Rosistilla ulvae: one gene and its partners. The protein of the gene in region 1 binds, or shares a complex with, the protein of each later gene. Links are inferred from orthologs where the notes say so. Each region holds a gene or a part of one and is shown in the gene's direction. Other genes may lie near its edges. The genes, in order: EC9_RS03530, rny and EC9_RS23180.

What was found.
Region 2: EC9_RS03530 (region 1) and rny share a complex: the UniProt entries of both Bacillus subtilis proteins name them as parts of the possible RNA degradosome complex. The link is inferred for Rosistilla ulvae from one-to-one orthologs.
Region 3: EC9_RS03530 (region 1) and EC9_RS23180 share a complex: the UniProt entries of both Bacillus subtilis proteins name them as parts of the possible RNA degradosome complex. The link is inferred for Rosistilla ulvae from one-to-one orthologs.

What each region holds. Positions count from the first base shown.
Region 1 is NZ_CP036261.1:963,428-966,560, reverse strand. The notes cover bases 112-3,087. They hold EC9_RS03530 (6-phosphofructokinase), read left to right. Parts: upstream 112-1,013; coding sequence 1,014-2,162; downstream 2,163-3,087. Other genes in these bases: EC9_RS03520 (DUF4339 domain-containing protein), read left to right, coding at 2,883-3,087; nrdR (transcriptional regulator NrdR), read right to left, coding at 2,176-2,643; EC9_RS03535 (hypothetical protein), read right to left, coding at 632-832; EC9_RS03540 (DUF1559 domain-containing protein), read right to left, coding at 112-635. Also shown: more of EC9_RS03540, read right to left, coding at 1-111; more of EC9_RS03520, read left to right, coding at 3,088-3,133. UniProt on the Bacillus subtilis protein: Catalyzes the phosphorylation of D-fructose 6-phosphate to fructose 1,6-bisphosphate by ATP, the first committing step of glycolysis.
Region 2 is NZ_CP036261.1:3,954,141-3,957,178, forward strand. What follows is about bases 78-2,958. They hold rny (ribonuclease Y), read left to right. Parts: upstream 78-632; coding sequence 633-2,285; downstream 2,286-2,958. Other genes in these bases: EC9_RS13925 (hypothetical protein), read left to right, coding at 131-505. UniProt on the Bacillus subtilis protein: Endoribonuclease that initiates mRNA decay. Initiates the decay of all SAM-dependent riboswitches, such as yitJ riboswitch. Involved in processing of the gapA operon mRNA, it cleaves between cggR and gapA.
Region 3 is NZ_CP036261.1:6,506,377-6,509,504, forward strand. The notes cover bases 9-2,979. They hold EC9_RS23180 (polyribonucleotide nucleotidyltransferase), read left to right. Parts: upstream 9-359; coding sequence 360-2,600; downstream 2,601-2,979. Other genes in these bases: rpsO (30S ribosomal protein S15), read left to right, coding at 9-38; EC9_RS23185 (serine/threonine-protein kinase), read left to right, coding at 2,846-2,979. Outside these bases: more of rpsO, read left to right, coding at 1-8; more of EC9_RS23185, read left to right, coding at 2,980-3,128. UniProt on the Bacillus subtilis protein: Involved in mRNA degradation. Catalyzes the phosphorolysis of single-stranded polyribonucleotides processively in the 3'- to 5'-direction. Necessary for competence development in Bacillus subtilis.

The sequences.
Region 1 (3,133 bases):
CCATGCTTGCCAGGCCCACCATCCCCGGCCGATCCGCTGTCGCTCGCTTCGGCCCAGCCAATATTGTTGGATCCGACGTAATTGGAAACCGCCGTCGACGCTCCCGCCGGCTTACGGTCTCCATCGCTCGATTCGACGGGACCGATATCGCTGGGACACCGAAAGACTTCCTGTTTCATCCGCATGACGCGCAGCTTTTCAGCATCGTTGAGCGCTGTATTGAAGGGGACACGGACCGCATCGACTGCGTCCGCGGCGGCACCTCCCTCGACAAAGGGAAGGATCAACGCTCCCCAACCGTAGCAATCGCGATCGGCATCCCAGGGTTTGGGATTGATCCACCCCGAAGGAAAGGAGCGATGCGTATCGTGATAATTGTGCGCCGCCAGCCCCAGTTGTTTCAAATTGTTGGAACATTGCATCCGCCGCGCCGCCTCGCGGACCGACTGAACCGCCGGCAACAGCAGCCCGACCAGGACACCGATCACCGCGATCACAACTAACAATTCGACAAGAGTGAACGCTGCCGAAGGAACACCTCTGAAGTGTCGTCGCGTCCGCGTTATCCCAAAGTGGACCGAGCCCCGTCCCGATTTCCACCAGATCATTCGATCGCCTTCGGCTGGGGGACTCATCTGGCCACCTCGATTCCCATATTTCGCAACTCGCTGGCCGACACGCCTTCGGCCTTCAGGTCTTCGATTTCGTTAGGGGAATAAGCCGTCTTGCGCGGCCGATCGGGATCTCCCGGCGCCGTGCCGGCCCCACATCCCAAGCTCCCTCCCCCAATGGCTGCCATCGTCAACAAGACTGTCGAGAGATGCTGTTTCATGGTATTTTCCCCAGCTGCGATGATGCGTCGTGCCGGAACTCGGTGTGTAATCCGATTATAACAAGAGGTTCTGCATTTCAACCGCGAAAATCGCCGAGACCGATCGGAGTCGAAGGGGCGATTATGTTCAGATACAATTGCACCATCGTTCCAAACGAACTGGACACCCAGGATTTGCAACATGCCCGCTCCCAGCGACACAACAAACGATTCTACCCGCCCTCGCATCGGCATCTTAACTTCGGGGGGTGACTGTCCCGGCTTAAACGCTGTCATCCGCGGGGTCGTGAAGTCGGCCTACCGGCTGGGATTCGAAACGCTCGGTTTTGTGGGAGGCTTTGAAGGGCTAGTCGATCCGGTTCGGTATCGCGTGCTGACGCCGCAAAATACCTCGGGGATCCTGGTCCAAGGGGGAACCATTCTCGGTTCGACCAACCGAGGTCGATTTGGCGTGACCGTTGGCAAAGATACCAAGCTCTCCTTGCCAGAGCCGCTGATCGAAGCGGTTCGCCAGACATTTGAAGAAACGAAGCTGCAGGGGCTGATCTGCGTCGGCGGCGACGGTTCCCTCTCGATCGCCCTGGAACTGCACCGCGCCGGGCTGCCCGTGGTGGGGGTTCCCAAGACAATCGATAACGACCTGTCGTGCACGGCGTTTACCTTTGGATTCGACAGCGCTGTCAACTGTGCCACCGATGCGTTGGACCGGCTGCACACCACAGCTTCGAGTCACGATCGGGTGATGGTTTTGGAAGTGATGGGACGACACGCCGGCTGGATCGCGCTGCACGCCGGAATCGCAGGGGGTGGGGATGTGATTCTGATCCCCGAGATTCCTTGGACGTTGGAGGGTATCATCGCCAAGATCGACGACCGCCGGCGGATGGGTAAGGAGTTCACCTTGATCGTCGTTGCCGAGGGAGCGGAATTGCCCGGCGGCGGAACGGTCAACCGAGAAGCAGAACAAACCGGCCGCCAAACGCGACTGGGGGGAATCGGGGTCGAACTGACCGAACAACTTGCCCAGCGGATCGACCAGGACATCCGTTGTGTCGTGCTGGGACATTTGCAGCGGGGGGGCGGCCCCACCAACTTCGACCGCGTGCTCGCCACGCAACTCGGAGCCCACGCGGTGCGATTGGTGATGCAAAAGCGGTTTGGCGAGATGGTCTGTTACCAACCGCCCCAGATCGACAGCGTGCCGATCGCCCAAGCGGTGGGAGAATTGCGTCGCGTGCCGCACGACAGTTCAGCCGTCGCGGCGGCTCGTGCGATGGGAATCAGCTTCGGCGATTCAATGGACTACGTAAACCCGTTTTTACCCGACTGAGATGGTCGATTGATCAGGGGCCAACGTCGCTTGGCCGCTGGCGAAGCGAAAGGACTTTGACAAAGTCGTTCAGATTATCGAACTCGTGATAGACGCTGGCAAATCGCACAAACGCCACCTCGTCCAAGGGAGCCAGGTGTTTCATCACGATCTCGCCGACCTGCTTGCTGGTCACTTCGTCTTCGAATTGGCCGTGAATCTCCGCGACGATCCCTTCGACCACCGAATCGATCCGTTCCCGCGACGGCGGGCGTTTCCAACAGGCGGTTTCAATCCCCGCGCGGATCTTCTCGCGGTTCAAGGGTTCGCGAACCAGATCCTTCTTGATCACGCGAATCCCTATCTCTTCCACGCGTTCGTAGGTCGTGAACCGCCGCCGACAATTGTTGCAACAACGGCGACGCCGCACCGAAAAGCCATCTTCGCTGGCCCGAGTGTCCAGCACTCGATCGTTGTCGTGTTGACAGAAAGGACATCGCATAGGAATCAGAGCTCACGGAATCGATCGACGCAGGGCAAAATCTGGGACGTTTGAACCGCCTCTACCCGATGCTAATTTACACTTTATGCACAACATCGCCCAGCGTTCGATTTAATTCGCCGATGGCCTAAGATATTCTACAGGTGCCGGCAAGCGAGTTGGCGCGGCGGATATTTCATGACAAGTGCAGCGGTGGTTGTAAGCCAAACCGCTTGTCGGACAAAGGGGTTGTTTTCAGCATGAGCCAGTGGTTCGTTCAACAAGACGATGAATCGGAGATCGGTCCGTTGCGTCCCAGCGAATTGTTGGATCTGGTGCGCCAAGGCGTCGTCACCCCGCAAACCCTGTGTCGCAAAGCAAACTCCCCGTGGTGCCATGCCCAAGATGTGGGGGGCTTGTTTCGCGCCGCCGACAGCCAAGTCGCTGGCTATCGATGTCCCCATTGCCAAAAATTGGTCAGCCAACCGCCGACCTATTGCCGGGGCTGCAG
Region 2 (3,038 bases), 3.0 Mb from region 1 along the record:
TTAGGTTGATTTTTGCGGGCGTTCGCCATTCGACAACGCCCATTCCACTGAATTTGAATATACGAAGACTTTTCGACCCGGGCCTTGGTTGGCCGCTGGTTGGCTTCGACAAATTTGGTCGCAAAGCTAAATGATGTACGTATTGATGTTACTGCTTCTCTTTGTCCTCGGACTGTTTTACTTGCTTGGCAGCGTTGGGCTGCTGCGTGCGGATCGCCATGTGTTAGCGATCCTCGCAGCCTCCACCGACCGTGTCGGGGCGTTGCCGCGAGCAGCCTGGTCTGAGAATTCGATTTTGTGGCGAAATCTACCGAGCGATCTTGAGTCGCTCGGATTTTGTCCTTCCGGCTGCGGTGCCTGTTGCGCCGACGCAACGCCAGGAAAACAATCGCAGCGTCCCTTGTTAAGGACGCTCGTATTTTTTATGCCACGTATATTCGCCGCTGCAGAGCTTCATTCCTCTCATTCAAGCCGACCGATCACGCCTGTCGATTCAACCAATTAACGCGGAACTGTCACAGATTGGAAGCGTTGAGATCGGTAGATCGCAACGAGTCCTATCGCTGGCGTTGCGCTGCAGCCAACCACCGCAAAGGTCGTGAATTCTTCCTGATCGATAAAGGGAGTTCGCGATGAACGCGCTAGACAACATCTTGGGGCTGCAGCTCCATCTGCTGGCGGCAGTCGACAAGGAGTCGGCTTCGGAGTTCGGCCTCTGGTTGGTTTCTACATCGACCCTGATTCTGCTCGCCCTGGCCGGGGCGTTGTTCGGTTTCTACAGCAATTGGCTCTACCAACGGACGCTCGACAAACGCGGTATCCGCCAGGCCCAGCTCGATTCCCAAGCGATGATCGAAAAGGCCAAGATGGAGACCGAATCGATCCATAAAAACGCAGCCTTGGAAGCCAAGGAGATCGTGATTCGGCACAAGGCGGAAGCGGACGAGGAGATCAGCCGGGTCAAGGAATCACTCCGTGAGACACGCCACGAATTGGAATCTCGCGCCGCCACGCTGGCTCAATCCGAAGAGGGGCTGAAGAAACAGGAACGTGGGCTCGAGAACACCCAGCGACGGCTGGCTCAACAGCTCGAAGCGGTTAATCGCAAACGCGAGCGGCTGGATCAACTGACCGATGAAAAGCAGAAGATCCTGCAACAGGCCAGCGGGATGTCCAAGGAGGAGGCGTCGAAGCAGTTGATGCAGACGCTGCAGATGGAACTGGATCAAGAGATCGGCACGGCGATCCTGCACCACGAACGCCACCTCTCTGAATCGCTCGATGCCAAGGCCCGCGAGATGTTGTTGACGGCGATGCAGCGTTACGCCGCAGTGCACACCGCCGAGAATACGACAAGCACCGTCGACATCCCCAACGACGATATGAAGGGGCGGATCATCGGCCGCGAGGGACGCAACATCCGCGCGTTCGAAAAGGCGACCGGGATCGACGTGATCATCGACGATTCTCCCGGCGTGGTGATCGTCAGCGGATTTGATCCGGTCCGCCGCGAACTGGCTCGCCAATCGCTCGACAAACTGATCTCCGACGGCCGCATCCATCCCTCGCGGATCGAGGAAGTCGTCGCACAGACGTCGAAGGATCTCGACGAATTCATCCGTCGCAAGGGAGAAGAAGCTGCCGACGAAGTCAACGTGCCGGGGCTGAACAAGCGGATCATCGAGATGCTCGGCCGCCTGCACTTCCGAACCAGCTACAGCCAAAACGTGTTGCGGCACAGCATCGAAGTCGCCTACTTCTCCAGCATGATCGCCGAGATGATCGGTTTGGATCCCGACGTCGCTCGCCGCTGCGGATTGCTGCACGACATCGGCAAAGCGGCCGACCACGAACTCGAAGGGGGCCACCCCAAGATCGGTGCCGATCTATTGAAGCGTCACAACGAATCGCCCGAAGTCGTCCACGCGGCCTTTGGCCACCACGACGAGATCATCACCGAATTCCCCTACACGGTGCTCGTCGCGACCGCGGATGCTTGCAGCGCCAGTCGCCCCGGGGCTCGTCGCGAATCGTTGGAACGGTACGTCAAACGGATGGAAGAACTCGAATCGATCGCCACCGACTTCGATGGCGTCGAACAAGCGTTTGCGATCCAAGCGGGCCGCGAGTTGCGAGTGATCGCCAACTCCAAGATCACCGACGATGCCAAAGCGGCGGCGATCTGCCGCAACATCGCCAAGGCGTTCGAGCAACAGTTGACGTATCCCGGCGAGATCAAAGTCACCGTGGTCCGCGAGAGCCGGTTCACCGAACTAGCCCGCTAACACTCCGCCGCCACAACAATCCCCTTCACCCGCCCGACGCAGCCGGGAGGGTGAAGTTGCTCGCCCGTTTAAGCACAATACCGTTCAACGCAGGAGCCTAGGGCCGTGGAAAGAATTAGCGGCGGGACGTAGTGGACGAGGTTACGAGTCCCAGCGATTTGGTCTGATGCAAAAGGACTCGTAGCCTCGTCCACTACGCTTCGTTCAACGGTATTGCGTTTAAGCAGCACTCCACCCGCTCGGCGGAGCTGGGAGGGTCGGAAAACGAGCGTTTAGCAAGTTTTTCGGGGAGGGTTTTCCCGTGGGACAGACCAGCCGCAAGTTGCCGCGTGCCTCCCCTCCCCGAACCCCGCTGCGCTGGTTCGACCCTCCCCTTCAAACTGCGTTTGGGGGAGGGTGAAGGCTGGTGGGGCGCCACGTTTTCTTACACCTGGGACTTGCGTCACCAGGCTAACGCATGGCGTCGCTTCGCGACTGACGCGTTTTCGAGTGGCGAAGCCATGCCATGCAACAGCCTGGGACGTAAGTCCCAGGAAATCGCCCTCCATCACGCCATTTCAAGCCCGCAGTCGCAACGCGACGTCATGCGTTAGCCTCGCGACGCAAGCCCCGGGAACTGGGCCAATCCCCATCCACGCTTGTTAGTTTAGGCGATCTGCAAAGCTCGTGCGTTTTTGACCGATAAAACGCTGGACCGGGGCGAACAAATGCCGATAGGAGGCTTGTAGGATTTGAAACAAGAGGAACTCCGGA
Region 3 (3,128 bases), 5.5 Mb from region 1 along the record:
ACATCGAGATCATCGCACGCCTCGGCATCCGAAAATAACAAGCGACTCGCCTTCTTTTTGCGGTCGCTTCGACGGCCCCAAGGGAAGGGGCCGTCCTGTCGGTGAACATGCGCCAGCAACTGGGCTGGCGCTGTCTTCTCATCGATTCTCTTTGTCCACTCTGTCATTCTTGTCACAGGGTGTATCGACATCGACCGGTCGTCGCTCTCCCGTTCCTCGTACTGCGTCCCAAGGGGCTCAGCACGTCTTTCCAACCATTCTGTTCGCACGGGAACGCGGCAACATTTAGAAGACCGAGCATAAAGTGAACAGACAAAACAGAAGTAATTTGTAGGCTTAACGAGAAGGAAGAGAAGAAAGTGAATAAATTTCGAGTTGAAAAGAAGATTGGCAAAAACACCCTGATCCTTGAAACAGGGCAATTGGCAAAACAAGCTGCGGGCTGCGTTACCATCCAATACGGCGAGACCGTCGTCTTGACCGCTGCAGCAACTAGCGCACCGCGCCCCGGTTTGGACTTCTTCCCGCTGACATGCGATTATCGCGAGCGGATGGCTGCGGCCGGTAAGTTCCCAGGCGGCTTCCTCAAACGAGAGGGACGCCCGACCATGAAAGAAACCCTGACCGCGCGATTGACCGATCGCCCGATCCGCCCGCTGTGGCCAAAGGGCTACAAGGAAGAGGTTCAAGTTCAATCGTTTGTCCTTAGCAGCGATGGCCAAAATGATGGCGACGTGCTGGCGATGAACGGTGCAGGTTGTGCGCTGTTGATCAGCCCACTGCCATTCCAAGGCCCCGTCGCTTCGGTTCGTGTTGGCAAGATCGACGGCGAACTGGTCGCCTTCCCAACCGTTGACGACCTCGACGAAAGCGAACTGGACCTGATCGTCAGCGGCACCCAAGACGCCGTCACGATGATCGAAGGCTTCGCTCAAGAGATGCCCGAAGACGAGATGGTCGACGCGATCCTCTTCGCACACGGCGTAATCCGCGAGATCATCGCACTTCAAAAAGAACTCTACGATCTGGTCAAGCCAGAGAAGATCGAATACACGCCGCCAGAAGACGACGGCCTGTTCGATCGCCTGAAGAGCGCTTATTACCAAGAATTCAAGTCGCTCAAGCAAACCGCTGGCAAGCAAGACCGCGCCGAAGCGTGCAAGGCACTCAAGGAACGGGCCAAGGCTGAGATCATCCCTGATCCCAATGCCGAAGGCGCTGTTTGCCCGAACCGCTTCTCGCACGAATGGCACGAACTCGATTCGCTGATCGTCCGCGAATTGATCCTCGCCGGCACCCGTCCCGACGGACGCGACCACACCAGCCTGCGTCCGATCTACTGCGAAACCGACCTGCTGCCACGCACCCACGGTTCTTCGCTGTTCCAACGCGGTGAAACTCAAGCGTTGATCACCATCACCCTTGGAACGAAGCGCGACGAACAACGCGTCGACGGACTGCACGACGAATTCAGCAAGAAATTCATGCTGGATTACAACTTCCCATCGTTCTCGGTCGGCGAATGCCGCCCGATCCGTGGCCCTGGACGTCGCGAAATCGGCCACGGTGCTCTGGCTGAACGCAGCATCGCACCGGTACTGCCCGATGCGGACACGTTCCCCTACACGATCCGCGTAATCAGCGACATCCTGGAAAGCAACGGATCGAGCTCGATGGCTTCGGTCTGCGGTGCCACCCTAGGCCTGATGGCGGCTGGTGTCCCAATCACCAACCCCGTCGCTGGCATCTCGGTCGGTCTGGTTAAAGAGAACGACAAGTGGGTCCTGATCACCGACATCCTGGGCGACGAAGATCACTTCGGCGACATGGACTTCAAGATCTCGGGAACACAAAACGGTATCACCGGCATCCAATTGGATCTGAAGATCTGGGGCATCAGCGAAGACATCATTCGCGCCACCCTGAAGCAATCGCGCGAAGCTCGCATCGAGATCCTTCGCAAGATGCTGACGACGATCTCTCGCCCTCGCCGCGAGATCGCAGCCACCGCACCACGCCTGCTGCGTACGAAGATCGAACCTTCGAAGATCGGCATGCTGATCGGCCCTGGCGGCAAGAACATCCGCGGCATCCAAGAATCGACCGGAACCGTCGTGGAAGTGGACGACGAAGGCAACGTCTTGGTCGCCAGCGACAACCTGGAATCGGCACAAGAAGCGATGAAGTTGATCGAAGCTTGCACCGCGACCGTTCAGATCGGCAAGATCTACGACGGTACGGTCAGCAGCATCAAGGACTTCGGTGCGTTTGTTGAAATCCTGCCCGGACGCGACGGACTGGTTCACATCAGCGAATTGTCCAGCGGATTCATCAGCGCGATCGACAGCGTCGTTAAGGTTGGCGACCCGATGAAGGTCTTGGTCATCGACATCGACGAACACGACCGCGTCAAACTGAGCCGTCGTCAAGCGATCGACGAACTGGGCATCGAAGACGAGATGGCTTCGGCCGTCGAAGAAGGTGGAGAAGACCGTGGCGGCAGCCGCGAAGGTGGCGACGACGATCGCCCTCGCTCGCGTGGACGTCGCAGCGGCGGCGGTGGTGGCGGCGGCCGTGGTCGCGGCCCACGCCGGGACTAAACTCCCCAACCAGCCTTCATGCTTGAAAGCTGAAAAACTTGAAACTGCATACCGCCACCTGAATTCAGGTGGCGGTTTTTTATTGCCCCCCCCAAGGCGGCAACAGCACGCTGCAACCACCCCCTCCCCAACTCGCCACGTCGGACCAGCAAGCAACGACTACTACGGAGCCGCAGCACCGGCTAAGATGGTGCGCATGCCACCTCCACATTGAAGGCAAGTTTGGCTTCGCACGCGGCCCCACCTTGGACGCAAATAATCACCAGCCATCGAAAAACATCGCTAGCGCGGTTAGCACCGTCGAACAGCTGTGCCAGCGGTTTACCCAACATTGGCAGGCCGGAGAAACGGTTCCAGAAATCGATGCATTCGTACGCGAAGTGCCAGCCGGCGATTCCTCGCTACGAGCGATGACGATTCTCGAATTGGTCTGCATCGACCTGCAACACCGCTGGCAAGCGGCGGCCGAAAAAGCGGTCCCCGCCGATGACTGGGGTAAGCTCGGCAGACGCCCTACAGCCGACGATT